One region of the Roseixanthobacter pseudopolyaromaticivorans genome, then DNA from elsewhere that is predicted to be linked to it. Evidence: predicted binding sites of a transcription regulator. Region 1 holds the regulator's gene; each other region holds the start of a gene.
The links. The regulator PhoB, encoded in region 1, activates phosphate uptake and scavenging genes when phosphate is short. The targets are predictions, from matches to a motif close to TGTCATNNANCTGTCAT.
Positions count from the first base shown of each region.

Region 2: the regulator PhoB is predicted to act here: its motif matches at 1,507-1,523, upstream of olsB (l-ornithine N(alpha)-acyltransferase).
Region 3: the regulator PhoB is predicted to act here: its motif matches at 2,464-2,480, upstream of V5F68_RS20950 (inorganic phosphate transporter).
Region 4: the regulator PhoB is predicted to act here: its motif matches at 2,108-2,124, upstream of V5F68_RS21970 (acetoacetate decarboxylase).

Region 1 covers NZ_CM195539.1:3,352,157-3,356,001, forward strand. The annotation lists gene V5F68_RS15905 (aspartate aminotransferase family protein) at 1-271, opposite strand, end outside; gene V5F68_RS15910 (GcrA family cell cycle regulator) at 608-1,120, shown strand; gene phoB (phosphate regulon transcriptional regulator PhoB) at 1,509-2,210, opposite strand; gene phoU (phosphate signaling complex protein PhoU) at 2,216-2,944, opposite strand; gene pstB (phosphate ABC transporter ATP-binding protein PstB) at 2,964-3,788, opposite strand.
Region 2 covers NZ_CM195539.1:3,722,172-3,726,016, forward strand. The annotation lists gene V5F68_RS17520 (YifB family Mg chelatase-like AAA ATPase) at 1-738, shown strand, start outside; gene V5F68_RS17525 (hypothetical protein) at 784-1,392, opposite strand; gene olsB (l-ornithine N(alpha)-acyltransferase) at 1,662-2,729, shown strand; gene arfB (alternative ribosome rescue aminoacyl-tRNA hydrolase ArfB) at 2,933-3,355, shown strand; gene recN (DNA repair protein RecN) at 3,378-3,845, opposite strand, start outside.
Region 3 covers NZ_CM195539.1:4,497,910-4,501,754, forward strand. The annotation lists gene mutS (DNA mismatch repair protein MutS) at 1-605, opposite strand, end outside; gene V5F68_RS20950 (inorganic phosphate transporter) at 773-2,413, opposite strand; gene V5F68_RS20955 (ParB/RepB/Spo0J family partition protein) at 2,564-3,448, opposite strand; gene V5F68_RS20960 (ParA family protein) at 3,478-3,845, opposite strand, start outside.
Region 4 covers NZ_CM195539.1:4,714,057-4,717,901, reverse strand. The annotation lists gene V5F68_RS21975 (DUF3734 domain-containing protein) at 1-1,130, opposite strand, end outside; gene V5F68_RS21970 (acetoacetate decarboxylase) at 1,289-2,035, opposite strand; gene V5F68_RS21965 (WD40 repeat domain-containing protein) at 2,210-3,202, opposite strand; gene hrpB (ATP-dependent helicase HrpB) at 3,356-3,845, shown strand, end outside.

The DNA of each region.
Region 1 (3,845 bases):
ACATGGTGTCGGCGAAGGTGGCCGCCTTCAGCCGCTCGGCCAGGCGCTCGCCGCCGACGATGCGGAACAAATTCGAGGTGTGCCAGAGCTTTCCGGCCTGTTCGGTCAGCGCCGAGACCAGGTAGGGATGGGCATGCCCGAGGATGTTGACCGCGATGCCGGCGGTGAAATCGAGATAACGTCGCCCGTCCGTCGTGACGAGCCAGCAGCCCTCTCCCCTTTCGAAAACGAGGTCGATGCGCGCGTAGGTCGGCAGAACGGGGGTGATCACAGAACCCCTCCTCTTGGGGTGGGGCGAAACGCGCTGCGTCTCGCCGGACATCAGAAACGCCAAAGGCCGCCCTCGCGGGGCGGCCCGACAAAAGGGGATTCTAATGATCGCGCGCGTGAGGTCAACAGAGCGCAGCCGTTAACGTGATCGTAACGACTTGGGGACAACGGCACATGAGTGCATTCCGACTCTGTGCGAGAGTCCGTGCATATTGTAGTTTGCTCGTGGCCGACCACGACATGTCGTGCGGTCCTGTTCCCCAAGTGACGTTGGGCCCTGCGAACCCGCGTGCGATGGCGCGCCTGGGTGCGGGAGAAGAGTCGAAGGAGGAGAGCGATGAGCTGGAACGACGAGCGCGTCGAACTCTTGAAGAAGCTCTGGGGCGAAGGGCTTTCCGCAAGCCAGATTGCCGGCGAGCTGGGCGGCATCACCCGCAATGCGGTGATTGGAAAAGTGCATCGTCTCGGCCTCTCCGGCCGGGCGAAATCGACAGTACCTGCAGCCCGTCCGCGCAAGGCCCGGCCTGAAACGCCCGTGAACAAGCCCGCGCCGCGTCCGCAGACGATCGGCAACACCGCCCTGGCTCCCGCATTGGAAGCCTTCGTGGCGCCCGAACCCGCGCCGCGTCCCGCCGGTGGAGACAATATCGTCGCCATGGGTCAGCGCTGCACCATCATGAACCTGACCGAAGGCACCTGCCGCTGGCCGATCGGCGAGCCGGGCACGGAAAGCTTCTATTTCTGTGGCGGGCGCAGCCTCACCGGCATGCCTTACTGCACGACCCATGCGCGGATGGCCTACCAGCCCACGCAGGATCGCCGGCGCGACCGGCGCGTCGCCCGCATCTGAGCGGCGACAGTCACGAAGGACATGCGCCGGCCGAGCGGATTTCGCCGGCGCACGCAAAGGATCGAAGAGATCGAGCCGGAAGGATCGCCGTCACCGACATGGGACGGCCAAAGCGTGCTTTTCGGCCCGCTTCGATGCAGCCCGCCGGCCGCGACGCGGTCATCCGCTGGAAACATAGGGGCCTCGAGCACAGCTCGGCCCCGGAGGGAAAGCCTCCGCCGCCGGCATATCGCCCGCGGGCTCCTCTAAAGCTTGCTCCGCAATGCCATCGCCCTGCGCGGCACTGCGATGGCCGGCTCGGACAGCCCATCGCAAGCCTTCGCCTGGAGCGAGCCCGGACCCGCGATCATCGGGCCCGGCTCTCGCATCCTTCCTCGGTGGGCCGCGCTCAATGCACGCGGGCGAACATCTCGTTGAACGAATAGCCCGCCCCCCGCACGGTGCGGATCGGATCCGACTGCCGGCCGCGGTTGATCGCCTTGCGCAGGCGCCCCACGTGGACATCCACCGTGCGCTCGTCGATATAGACGTCCTGGCCCCACACGCCGTCGAGCAATTGCTCGCGCGAGAACACCCGGCCGGGGCTCTGCATGAGAAATTCGAGCAGGCGGAATTCGGTCGGGCCGAGGTGGACCTCGCGGCCGGAGCGGTGAACCCGGTGGGTCTCCCGGTCCAGCTCGATGTCGCCGGCCCGCAGCAGGGTCGCGACATGCTCCGGCTTGGCCCGCCGCAGCAGCGCCCGCACCCGCGCCAGAAGCTCCGGCACGGAGAAGGGCTTCACCACATAATCGTCCGCCCCGGTCGCCAGGCCGCGCACGCGCTCGGTCTCGTCGCCGCGGGCGGTGAGCATGATGACCGGCAGCCGCTCGGTTTCCGGGCGGGTGCGCAAGCGGCGGCACAACTCGATGCCCGAAAGCCCCGGCAGCATCCAGTCGAGAATGACGAGGTCCGGCACGCTTTCGCGCAGCCGGGTCTCGCCTTCATCGCCTCGTCCGACGCTCTCGACGAAATAGCCTTCCGACTCCAGATTGTAGCGGAGCAGGAGGGTCAGGGGTTCCTCGTCCTCGATAATCAAGATACGCGCAGGCACGGATTTTACCCCTGAAGGCTATGCCCCGGGAAAGTCACGGTCGTCTCGCTTGAGACATCCGCCTTCGGGCGCTCGTCGGACAGCATCTGCCCCGAAACCATGTAATAGACGGTTTCAGCGATGTTCGTCGCGTGGTCGCCGATGCGCTCGATATTCTTGGCGCAGAACAGGAGATGCGTGCACACCGAGATGTTGCGCGGGTCTTCCATCATATAGGTGAGAAGTTCGCGGAACAGCGAGGTGTACATGGTGTCGATGCCGCTGTCGCGGACCCACACGTCCACCGCCTTCGCCTGGTCGTGGCTGGCATAGGCATCCAGCACTTCCTTGAGCTGCTCCAGCACCAGGTCGGACATGTGCTCGACGCCGCGCACCAGCTTCTGGGGGTGATATTCCCCCTCGATGGCGAGCACGCGCTTGCCGACGTTCTTCGCGAGGTCGCCGATGCGCTCCAGGTCGGAGGCGATGCGGATCGAACCCACGACATCGCGCAGGTCGCTCGCCACCGGCTGGCGCTTGGCGATGCAGAGGATCGCCTTTTCCTCGATCTCCCGCTGCAGCAGATCCACGCTCGTATCGAGCAGGATCACGCGCTGTGCGGACGCGGTATCGCGGCGGATCAGGGCATTGACGGCATCAGCCACCATGCGCTCCGACTGGCCACCCATTTCGACGACCTTGCGGCCGATCTCCTTCAGCTCGGCATCGAAGGCCGAGACGGTATGGTCGGACATCTCGCAGATCCTTGCTTGGTCAGCCGAAGCGGCCGGTGATGTAGTCGCGGGTCTTGATCTGCTTGGGGTTGGTGAAGATCACGTCGGACGGCGCGACCTCGACCAGTTCGCCCAGATAGAAAAAGGCGGTGATGTCGGCGCAGCGCGCCGCCTGCTGCATGTTGTGGGTCACGATGACGATCGTGAAGTCCTGCTTCAATTCGTCGATCAGATCCTCGATCTTCGAGGTGGAGATCGGATCGAGCGCCGAGGTCGGCTCGTCCAGCAGGATCACTTCCGGCTGCACGGCGATGGTGCGGGCGATGCACAGGCGCTGCTGCTGGCCGCCGGACATGCCGAGCGCCGAGGTGTGCAGGCGGTCCTTGGTCTCTTCCCAGATGGCGGCCTTGCGCAGGCAGCTTTCCACCCGCTCGTCCATCTTCGCCTTGCTGAGATTCTCGTGCAGGCGCACGCCGAAGGCGATGTTGTCGTAGATCGACATGGGGAACGGCGTCGGCTTCTGGAACACCATGCCGATGCGCGTGCGCACCACGGTGGGGTCCAGTTCCTTGCCGACAATGTTCACGCCGTCGAACATCACCCCGCCCTCGGCGCGCTGGCCGGGATAGAGGTCGTACATGCGGTTGAACACGCGCAGCAAGGTGGACTTGCCGCAGCCCGAGGGGCCGATCATCGCGGTGACGCGCTTTTCGGGGATCTCGAAATTGATGTTCTTCAGCGCGTGGTTCTGCCCGTAATAGAAATCGAGCTTCTCCACCTTGATCTTGGTGGGCGCCTGGACCGCATCGGGCTTGGCCGAGACGGAGGAGGAAATATTGAAGGTCGGATCCACTGCAGAGTTCATGTCAGCCTCATTCGGTCTCTGGTCGCCCGGTGGGCCGGCGTCCTGCCGGCCCGGGCG
Region 2 (3,845 bases), 370 kb from region 1:
TTCCGCGCGCCGCACCATTCCGCCAGCATGGCGGCGATGGTGGGCGGCGGGGCGAAGGCGAAGCCCGGGGAGGTCTCGCTGGCCCATCACGGCGTGCTGTTCCTGGACGAATTGCCGGAATTCTCGCCCCAGGTGCTGGATTCCCTGCGCCAGCCGCTGGAAACCGGCGACGTGCTGATCGCCCGCGCCAACCACCGCGTGACCTATCCGGCACGATTCCAATTGATTGCCGCCATGAACCCCTGCCGCTGCGGCCATGCGGGCGAGCCCGGCTTCACCTGCAAGCGCGGGCCGCGCTGCAAGGAGGATTATCAGGCGCGCCTGTCCGGTCCGTTCCTCGACCGCATCGACCTGTATCTGGACGTGCCGGCCGTCACCGCCGCCGATCTGGTGCTGCCCGCCCCGGCGGAGGGCTCGCGGGAGGTGGCGGCGCGGGTCGCTGCCGCGCGCGCCCTCCAAGTCGAGCGTTACGCGGCGCTGGACCGGCCGGACATCCGCACCAATGCGCAAGCCTCCGGCCCGCTTCTGGAAGTGGTCGCCGCGCCCGATGCCGGCGGGCTCGCTTTGCTGCGCGATGCCGCCAGCGCCATGAACCTCTCGGCGCGCGGCTACCACCGCGTGCTCAAGGTGGCCCGCACCCTCGCCGACCTCGGCGGGGCGGAGAGCCTCGGCCGGCGGCATCTGGCCGAGGCTCTGGCCTATCGCGCCCTGGCCGACCGCTCGCGCGCCGCAGCCTGAGCCGCCCCGTGCGACTCGAGGGCGGCCGCAGGCTAACGCCCCACGCTACATGGCGTTGATGGCGAGGCCTTCGTAATAGGTGATCTGGCACAGATCGCCCAGTTCCACCTTCTGCAGATCGGCCAGCACCTGCGGGTTCGCCGCCTTCACGGTGCGCACCACGCCGTCGAGCCCCTCGAAGCTGATGGTGCCGTTGGTCTTGTCGATATTCACCAGCATGGAGGTGATGGTCACTTCGCGGAAGCCATAATCCTCCGGCCAACCCGGCAGGCCGTCCTTGAGCACCAGTTCGGAGATCGCCACGCCCGGCGTGCCCTGGTGTGCCTTGCCCAGTGCGGTGACGAGGCCCGGCAGCACGCGAATGAGCAATTGCCGGCTGTTGGCGAGCTGCATGACATCGCCCAGCAGCGGCGGGGCGATCACCGCCCAGCGCTTGCCGTTCGGGGTTTCCAACACCACGCGGCGGGTGGCGGGATCTGCGGAAACGAACCGCGCCTGATAGCTAAGCACGTTCATCGCGCCGACGCCCGGCACGTTGATGACGCTCACAGCGGCGGGGGTGGGCCTAGCCTGCGCGTGGGCGAGGCTCGAAAACGCGACGCTCAGCGCCAAGCTGCAGCCGGCGACGCCCGACAGAAAACGAACCTTAGACATGATGCCCCCGAATCCCCGAATTGCCCAACCGGGTTTCGCGCTAGCATGCGCTCCCAGCCCCGGCAATGCGCCACCGCCGTCATATGACACGACCGGGGTGTCACAATCTGTCATTGTCACATAGCCGTAGGAAAACTATGGTGAATGTGATGGTCACGCGGGATGAACGCGCACAATGCGCGGACCCGCTTTCGAGCTCGTCTGGGACGGCGCGCGGCATCCCATAGAACCGCCGTTGTCCAGCGGCGGCCCGAGGAGGGGGTCGTTGCATGAAACGCCAAGATCCGTCCGGTTCAGGTCTCGACCCGCAGCCCTTCAGCTGGCCGGCTCTGGTGGGCCGCGGCATCGACGTAGCCAAGGAAGGCTTCGCCAAGTTTCCGGGCGCCAAGTTCGGCGCGCCGCTGTTCGCGCCGCCCATCCTGCGGGCGGACGGCAAGCCGGCGCTGAACGGGCCGCAGAAGCTGGTCTCCGATTTCCGCGCCTATTCCGGCATCCGCCATCGCGAGGCCGTCCCGTTTGGCGAGCCGGTTGTGCTCGGCCGGCTCGGGCCGCTGGAAGTGCGGCTCGCCCGCACCGCGCGCGACGTGCGCCGCGCCCAGCGCCTGCGCTATAAGGTCTTCTACGAGGAAATGTCCGCCGTACCCGACGCCGCAGCCCGGCTCGCCCGGCGCGACGTGGACGCGTTCGACGCCATCTGCGACCATATGCTGGTGCTGGATTACGAAGCCGGCAAGATGGTGCTCGGCCGTCGCAAGCCCAAGGTCGTCGGCACCTATCGCCTGCTGAAGCAGGACGTAGCGGACCGCCACGGCGGCTTCTACACCCAGGGCGAGTTCGACGTGAACCGCATCATCGCGGCGCACCCCGGCCTGAAATTCCTGGAGCTGGGCCGCTCCTGCGTCCTCAAGCCCTACCGCAACAAACGCACGGTGGAGCTGCTCTGGCATGGGGTGTGGGCCTACATCCTGCGCAACAATATCGACGTGATGATCGGCTGCGCGAGTCTTGAGGGCACCGACCCCGAGGCGCTGGCGCTGCAGCTCTCGTTCCTGCACCACAATGCGCTCGCGCCCGAGGAATGGCGCGCCCGCGCGATCGACAAGCGCTATGTGTCCATGGATCGCATTCCCAAGGACCGGATCAACATGAAGGCCGCGCTGCATGCCCTGCCGCCGCTGGTGAAGGGCTATCTGCGCCTCGGTGGCTTCGTGGGCGACGGGGCGGTGGTGGACCATCAGTTCGGCACCACCGACGTGCTGGTCGTGCTGCCGCGCTCGATCATCAGCGCGCGCTATGTGGAGCATTTCGGCCCTACCGCGAACCGCCACGCCATCTGAGCCAGGCTCCGCGAGTCCCGCCTTCGCGTGACGCGCGCCGGGGGGGGCATGCACTGTGCCGCACCGCTATCGGGCGGGCATCGGGGCGTGGGCGGCATGGAAAATGCGCAAGCCTGTCGCGCGGCGCGGCTTTCTGCCATAGCTGGGGCCCGCGGGCCGGCTTACGGCCTCGGTCCGTTTCCGCGCGTCCGGGTTTGCCGTCCATGATCGAAATCACCCCGCGCATCGCCATCTCCGAGGACGAGATCGAACTCGCCTTCGTGCGTGCGTCCGGGCCCGGCGGGCAGAACGTCAACAAGGTGTCGAGCGCGGTGCAATTGCGATTCAACGCCTTCGCCTCGCCAAACCTGCCCGACGGCGTGAAGCACCGGCTGATCCGCATCGCCGGCAAGCGCATGACGCAGGACGGCATTGTCATCATCCAGGCGCAGCGCCATCGCACCCAGGAGCGCAACCGCGCCGACGCGCTGGAACGCCTGGTGGAGATGATTCGCGAGGCGACCTATGTGGCGCCGGTCCGACGGCCCACGCGGCCAACCCTCGGCTCGAAGGAGCGGCGGCTTGAGGCAAAAGAGCGGCGCGGCGTGGTGAAGAGCCTGCGCCAGAGCAAACCGCAAGCCGACTGAACGGGCGCACCGCGCCCCCTCCTCAAGCGGAGAGGGTTGCCGCCTGGAGCAGTTTTTCCGCCGCGGCACGGGCTTCCGCCGTGATGCTGGCGCCGGCGAGCATGCGGGCGATCTCTTCCTTGCGGCGCGGTGCGTCGAGGGGCGCGACGCGCGTGGTGACGGGCGCATCCTTGCCGGCACCCGCGGACGCCTTGGAAATCAACAGGTGCTGGCCCGCGCGCGCCGCCACCTGCGGCGCGTGGGTCACGCAAATCACCTGCACCTGCCCCGCGAGACGGGAGAGACGGTGCCCGATGGCATCGGCAACCGCGCCGCCCACGCCGGTATCGATCTCGTCGAAGATCAGGGTGGGCGCGGAGCCGCGATCCGCCAGCACCACCTTCAGGGCGAGCAGGAAGCGCGCGAGCTCGCCGCCCGAGGCCACTTTCATCATGGGGCCGGGACGGGTGCCGGGATTGGTGCGCACCCAGAATTCCACCCGGTCATAACC
Region 3 (3,845 bases), 1.1 Mb from region 1:
AAGCCGCCAGTGGAGACGTCCGCATAGGCCAGCGCATAGGCATAGGCGTCGCCCTCTCCGCCGGCGCGGGTGCGCGCCACCGCGAGTAGCACATTGTCGCGCCGCGCATCCAGCAACGCATCCTCGGTGAGGGTGCCGGGGGTTACGAGGCGGGTCACGTCCCGCCGCACCACGCTCTTGCCGCCGCGTTTGCGCGCCTCGGCAGGGTCTTCCAGCTGCTCGCACACGGCGACGCGGAAACCGAGCGCGATCAGCTTGTGGAGATATTCCTCGGCGCGCGACACCGGCACGCCGCACATGGGGATGTCCTCACCCAGATGCTTGCCGCGCTTGGTCAGCACGATGCCCAGCGCCTGGGAGGCCTGCTCGGCATCCTCAAAGAACAATTCGTAGAAATCGCCCATCCGGTAGAACAGGAGGCAGTCCGGATTGGCCGCCTTGATCTCCACAAACTGGGCCATGACCGGAGTCACGTGCCCCTCGCCCGCACGTGGTGCATCCTCGCGCGCAGCCGCGCGTGTACCGGCGCGCCCGGCTTCCGGATCGGCCTGCGCGGGCACCATATCCGAGGGGTCGGCGTGGGGGTTGAGGCCTTCGCTGGTCATGGCCGCAGGCTAGAGCACGCGGGCGGGCAAGGGAATCACGCCGGCCGCCCTTTCCCCTGTCATCGGCGTCGCCGCCGGCCGCTTCCCCGCGCGAGGCAGTCGGCATCGGGCAAAGAAAAGGGCGCGGCACCTTTCGATGCCGCGCCCCTTCATCGGAACAGAAGGGATCACATCAGCTGGCGCAGGAGGATGTAGAGCCCGCCGGAGAGAATGATCGCCACCGGCAGCGTCAGCACCCAGGCCATGGCGAGGTTGCGCACGGTGGAGAGCTGGAGGCCGGACTTGTTGGCCGCCATGGTGCCCGCCACGCCCGAAGACAGAACGTGGGTGGTGGAAACCGGCAGGCCGTACATGTCGGCAGCGAAGATGGTGCCCATGGCGACCAGTTCCGCCGAACCGCCCTGGGCGTAGGTAAGATGGGTCTTGCCGATCTTCTCACCCACGGTCACGACGATGCGCTTCCAGCCCACCATGGTGCCGAGGCCCAGCGCGATCGCCACCGCCACCTTCACCCACAGCGGAATGAATTTGGTGGCATTGTCCAGGGCGCGCTTGAACGCGCTCAGATTGTCGCTCGTCTCGGTGTTGAAGACCGGCTCCTTCTGGCGACCCATCAGGCGGATCGTCTCGGAGGCCAGATACATGTCGTTGCGCATGTTGGGCACGGCGGCGGCGGGCACCTGGGCCAGCGTCTCGTGATTGCCCACGAGGGTGGAGATCTCGCCGGCGACGGCGGCGAGAGCGGGCAGCGTTTCGGGGGTCAGTTTGCGGTCCCGCACATAGTCGGTCAGGGCCTGGCGCGAATCCGCGGGCGCGGCGGCACCGTTCGAGGCCTTCACCAGCGAGGCCTGGGTCACCGAGGCGAGCGCGCGGAACTGCGCCACGTCGGTGGAATCGATGGCGCGGTTCAGCGCATAGGCGGTGGGCACGATGCCGATCAGGATCAGCATGATGAGGCCCATGCCCTTCTGACCGTCGTTCGAGCCGTGGGCGAAGGAGACGCCCGTGCAGGTGAGCACCAGCAGGCCACGGATCCACCACGGCGGCGGGTGGTGGGGCTTGGGCTCGGCATAGAGCGCCGGGTTCTTGACCAGCACCTTCATGGTTAGCAGCAACAGGCCGGCGGCAAAGAAGCCGACCACCGGGGAGAGCAGCAGCGCATAGCCCACATTGGCGGCCTGGCTCCAGTCCACGCCGGCGATGCCGCTCTTGCCCTGGATGAGCTGGTTGGCGATGCCGACGCCGATGATCGAGCCGATCAGCGTGTGGGATGAAGAGGCCGGGAGGCCGAGATACCAGGTGCCGAGGTTCCAGATGATGGCGGCGATCAGCAAAGCGAACACCATGGCCATGCCGGCCCCGGTGCCCACATGCAGGATCAGCTCCACCGGCAGGAGCGAGATGATGCCGAACGCCACGGCGCCGCTGGAGAGCAGCACGCCGAGGAAGTTCCAGCCCCCGGACCACACCACGGCGAAATGGGCGGGCAGCGAATTGGTGTAGATCACCGTCGCCACCGCATTTGCCGTGTCATGGAAGCCGTTCACGAACTCGAAGCCGAGCGCGATCAGCAGCGCCAGCACCAGGAGCATGAAGGGTGCGAAGGTGAGCACGCCCGGAGACGCCGCCTGCACGTCAGTCCAGATGGACCAGATCGTGTAGCCGAGCCCGCCGACGAGCAATGCGAAGAAGATGAAAACTTCCGGTGCGCCGTTCTTGCGATCGAGCCTCACCGGCTTTTCGCTGTGCCCGTGCCCGTGCGCCACCCCATGGGCGTGCGCCGGTTTGGCCGCAGTGTGCGCCGTCATCGAACCCCCCTCAATCGAGCCGGAAACCTCCCGTTACCTCGCATCAGGCCGTGACACGCACATGACGCGTTGCAACATAAAGGTTTGCGCATCCAGGCCCGCGAGAAGGGGAACCGCGGGAAAGCCCTTTGCCGGATCAGCGGAGCCGCGTCACGCGACGCCGAGGCGACGGCAGATGAGGTCCAATTGATCGAGGTCGCCATAGCGGATGCGCAGCTCGCCCGCCTCGCCCTTCGCCTGGAGGCTAACGGCGAGCCCGAGGGCGTCGGTGAGGCGCTTTTCCAACGCGCGGGTGTCCGCATCCTTGGGGGAAGGTGCGGGCTTGGCGGCCGGCGCCGCCGACAGCGCCTCCCTCACCTTGCCCATGGCCTCCACGTCCCGCACGCTCAGGCCCTTCTCCACCACATCGCGGGCGATGGACGCCGGATCCTCATGGGCGAGCAGGGCCCGCGCATGGCCTGCGGAAAGGCGGCCGTCGGCGAGATAGGCCTTCACGCTTTCCGGCAGCTTCAGCAGCCGCAAGGTGTTGGTGATGTGCGAGCGGCTCTTGCCAATGACCTTGGAGAGGTCGAGCTGGGTATAGTCGAACTGCGCCATCAGGGCCTCGTAGCCGAGGCCTTCCTCGACCGGGTTCAAATCGGCGCGCTGCACATTCTCGATGATGGCGATCTCCAGCGCCTCGCGGTCGGTCAGCTCCAGCACCACCACGGGCACCTCGTGCAGGCCGGCCCGCTGCGCTGCGCGCCAGCGACGCTCGCCGGCGACGATCTCGAAGCTGCCGGGATGGTCCGACACCGGACGCACCACGATGGGCTGGATGATGCCCTTCTCGCGGATCGAGCTGGCGAGATCGTCCAGCCCCTCCTCCAGGAAGGTGCGGCGCGGATTGCGCGGATTGGCGCGCACGAATTCGATCGGCACCTTGCGGGTGCCGGCGCTCTTCTGGCTGGGCGCGGGACGGGTATCGTCCTGCCCCATGTCGCCGATCAACGCCGCGAGCCCCCGGCCGAGCCGCGAACGGCCTTCTTCCGCCATGTCCTTCTTCCCCATTGGAACGTGCCGCCTCAGGCCGCGACCGCGCGGGCCGCCCGCTCGCGCTGGATGACTTCGGAGGCCAGCCGCAGATAGGCCTGGGAGCCTGCGCATTTCAGATCGTAGAGCAGCACAGGCTTGCCATAGGACGGCGCTTCCGACACCCGCACATTGCGCGGGATCACGGTCTCGTAGACCTTGTCGCCCATGAACTGGCGCACGTCCGCCACCACCTGGTCGGAGAGATTGTTGCGCGCATCGTACATGGTCAGCACGATGCCGTGGATGGTGAGATCGGGATTGAGGGCGGTGCGCGCCTGCTCCACGGTCTTCAGCAATTGCGAGAGCCCCTCCAGCGCGAAGAATTCGCATTGCAGCGGCACCAATATGGCATGCGCCG
Region 4 (3,845 bases), 1.4 Mb from region 1:
TCGTGGATGACGATGGCCTTGCTCTTGTCCGGCTTCACCAGCCATTGCGGATGGCGCAGCGTCTTCACCGTATCCTCGAAGCCCGACGCCCAATGGTCGCGCATGGAGGTGCCGGAGAATTCGTAATCCTTGAAGTCGCGCTCGTAATCCTTCTCCTGATAGATCAGGTGGCAGATGTTGACCGCGCCGGACTTCTCGTAATCGGCGATCACCTGCTGGTCTTCCTCGGTGCGCAGCTGCTCGGGAATGCGCAGCACCGCTTCCGCATGCTTGGCGCGCAGCAATTGCACGCGGCGGAACAGGTCCGTGGTGTAGCGCGTGCGGCTGGAATAGCCGATGTCCTTCTGCCGTTCGATCACCTGGAACATGTCGCGGGGCAGTTCGCCGCGCGCGCTGAACAAATCCACCTGGAACACCAGGGCGCCCGGATGGTCCGGCTGGTCCAGCAACCATTGCAGCGGGGTGTTGGAGACCACGCCACCGTCCCAATAATATTCGCCATCGATGCGCACCGAGGGGAAAGCCGGCGGCAGCGCGCCGGAGGCCATCACGTGCTCGGGGCCGATGCGGTGCGTGGTGTTGTCGAAATAGACGAAGTTGCCGGTGCGCACATTGGTGGCACCCACAGAGAAGCGCTTCTGCTTGCTGTTGATGAGGTCGAAATCCACCAGCCGCAGCAGGGTCTCGTGCAGCGGCGTGGTGTCATAGAGGCTGGTGGCGCCCTCGGCGCCGGTCGGCAGCAGCCACGCATTGGGCCAGCGCGGCTTGAAGAAGCCCGGCTGTCCCATGTTGATGGTCACATAGGAACTCATCTGGTTGCGCAGGGCGCGGAACACGTCGCCGTCTGGGGTGAACGGCCAGATCTTGCGGCCGGAGACCGTCTCCCAGAATTCCCGCAAGCGGGGGATGCGGTTTTCCGGCGTGTTGCCGGCGATGATCGAAGCGTTGATGGCGCCGATCGAGACGCCGGAAATCCAATTGGGTTCGGCCCCCGCGATCGACAGCGCCTCATAGACACCCGCCTGATAGGCGCCGAGCGCACCGCCGCCCTGGAACACCAGGGCGATACGGTCGTAATCCTTCACGATCTCGCTGATGTCGTTGGGATTTTCACAGGTCCGCGTGCGCATGTCGTTCCCCATCCAGCTTGGCGGCCAGCGGCCCGTTCAGCGCGCAAGGGGCGGAGGTTTCCCCGCCACCCCTCGCCGGGCCACGCCGTCGTGTTCGAGAAGGCAAAATCAGGCGCCGGAGCGCAAGCGCCCTGCGGCGGCATGCCCTCCGGGCCGGATCATTTCGGCTCGGCCAAGTAATCGTACACCACTTCGCCCATGCCAAGGGTCAAGTCGGCGCGCAGGTGCAGGGCCGAGACCACCTCCAGCACCGGCAGCTTGGCGACGTCCGCCATCACGTGCGGGTAGAGGCCGAGCGCGGCCGGGCCGGTCCAGCATTCCTTGAGCTGGATGTCTTCCAGATAATAGCGGACCAGCTCGCAGATGCGGGGCGTGGCGTCCACATGGGGAATGATCTTGATGAGGAAGCTCGGCGTCTTCAGGGCGGCGAGCACCGCGTCCTTGTCGGCTTGCTTGTGCTTGTAGCCCATGGTGGCTTCCACGCACAGGGTCTTGCCGTAATGCAGGCGGCCGACCAGAACGTCCTTTTCCACTTCCATCTTGGGGTGGGCATACTTCTTGGGGAAGCCCCACAGCTCGCGGCCGCCGGCAATCGGCGCCTCGTCGTCCAGATACATGGAATGGACGTAGCCGCCTTCCACGCCGTTGAACTTCACCGGGATCACCTGTCCGGTCTCGGTGTAATCGCCGAAGCCGGTGGAATCGGGCATGCGGATGAATTCATACTTCACCAGCGGCTCATAGACTTCGAGCGGCTCGGGCACGACGCGGCGCAACGCCTCGATGTCGGTGCGATAGGTGATGATGAGGAATTCGCGGTCGAAGAAGCGGTAGGGTCCCGGCGGATAGGCGGGATTCGTCAGGGGCATGGAATAGGCGTTGCGGCGAACGTCCTCGATCTTCATGGAGCATCTCCGACCGGCTGTGGCATCTCGCGCCTGCGAGATGACGCTGACGTTAGCCGATAGCCCTTCGACGTGACAGCCCCGCGACGATCACAACCAGCCAAGGCGCGGCGGCGGGGTTGAGCCGTGGCGCCCAGGCGGCGGACCGCCTCATCCCGCCCGCCCGCGCACAGCCTAGAATTCCAGCAGCCCGGCGCTTCCGCCCGCCGTGCCGAACGCCACCGCGCCGCCGTCCTTGCGCCAGGCGATGGCCGAGACGGGGGAAGCGTCGGGCGCCCGCAGCAGGATTTCCGCGCCGTCGGTCAGGCGCACCATCAGCACCATGCCGTCGTCATAACCGCACGCCATCACCGGGTCCTTGGGATGGCAGGCCACCATGGTCACGCGCCCGCCGCTGGCCGAGGGCGCCTGCATGGAGGGCTGCTTGCCGATGGGGCCGTCCTTGGTGGCGAACGGCCAGAGCACCACTTCGGTCGAGCCGGAGGAGGCTAGCCACTTGCCGTCATGGGTGAATTCGAAACTCTTCACCCGCGCCGGATAGCCGGTCATGCGCATGTGCGCGCCGTCGGCGAGGCGCCAGCCGTGCAGCGAGGGTTCCTGCATGGTGGTGATGATGAAGCGACCGTCCGGCGAATAGGTGACGCCGAGATGGGAGCCCTTCCATTCCAGCACCTCGGGCTTCGCGTCGGCGGCGTTGGGGTACCACAGGCTCACCCCGCCATAATGCGCCACCGCCACCCGCAGCCCCTTGGGCGCGAAGGCGAGGCCGCCGACGGTGGAGGGCGCTGTGAAGCTGCGCGCCTCGCCCTTCGTCGGCACCATGTGGGCGACCTTGCCGGCGGAATAGGCGACCGCACCGTCCGGCCCCAGCGCGATCCGGTCGATCCAGCGAGCCTTCTGGGTGGCGATGGTCTTCGCTTCACCGGTGGCGAGCACCTCCATCACCTTGCCGTCGTCCCCGCCGGTGACGAGGCGCTGCCCGTCGCCGGCCGCGCACAGAACCACGCCGTCGTGCAGCGCGAGCGTGCGGTCCGCGCCGGGAAACAAGGCGGTGCCGGTCTCGGAAATGAAAACGCAGGTGCCGCGCAGGAACGCGACGCAGGCGGTCGCCCCGTCGAGGGCGAAGGTGCGCACCTTGTCGGTGAGCGAGGACGGCGTGGACGGCATTGAGGGCGACATTCCATGAAGGCGGTCGGATGCCGCCTTCATAAGCCAAGGCCGCCGCCTTGTCTCACTTCGGGGCGCCATGCGGGCGTGACTCCTCTGGATTTCCCTGCGCTTTGATGGCCTAAGGAGCGGCTCTCCTGGTCGCCGTGCTCCATGTTCGATACCCGCCTGCCCATCGACGCCGTTCTGCCCGCCCTCACCGCGACGCTGCGCGCGCGGGCGAGCGCCGTGCTGGTCGCCCCGCCGGGCGCGGGCAAGACCACGCGCGTGCCCCTCGCGCTGATGGACGAACCCTGGGTCGCGGGCCGGCGCATCCTGGTGCTGGAGCCGCGCCGCCTCGCGGCCCGCGCCGCCGCCCACCGCATGGCGCAGACGCTCGGCGAGCGCGTGGGGGATCGCGTCGGCTACCGGGTGCGCCTGCGCTCGGAAGTCTCCCGTCGCACGCAGATCGAAGTGATCACCGAAGGCGTCTTCACCCGCATGATCCTGGACGATCCGGAATTGTCCGGCGTCGCGGCGGTGCTGTTCGACGAATATCACGAGCGCAGCCTGGACGCCGACCTTGGCCTCGCCCTCGCGCTCGAGTCCCAGGGCGCGCTGCGCGAAGACCTGCGCCTGCTGCCCATGTCGGCCACGCTGGACG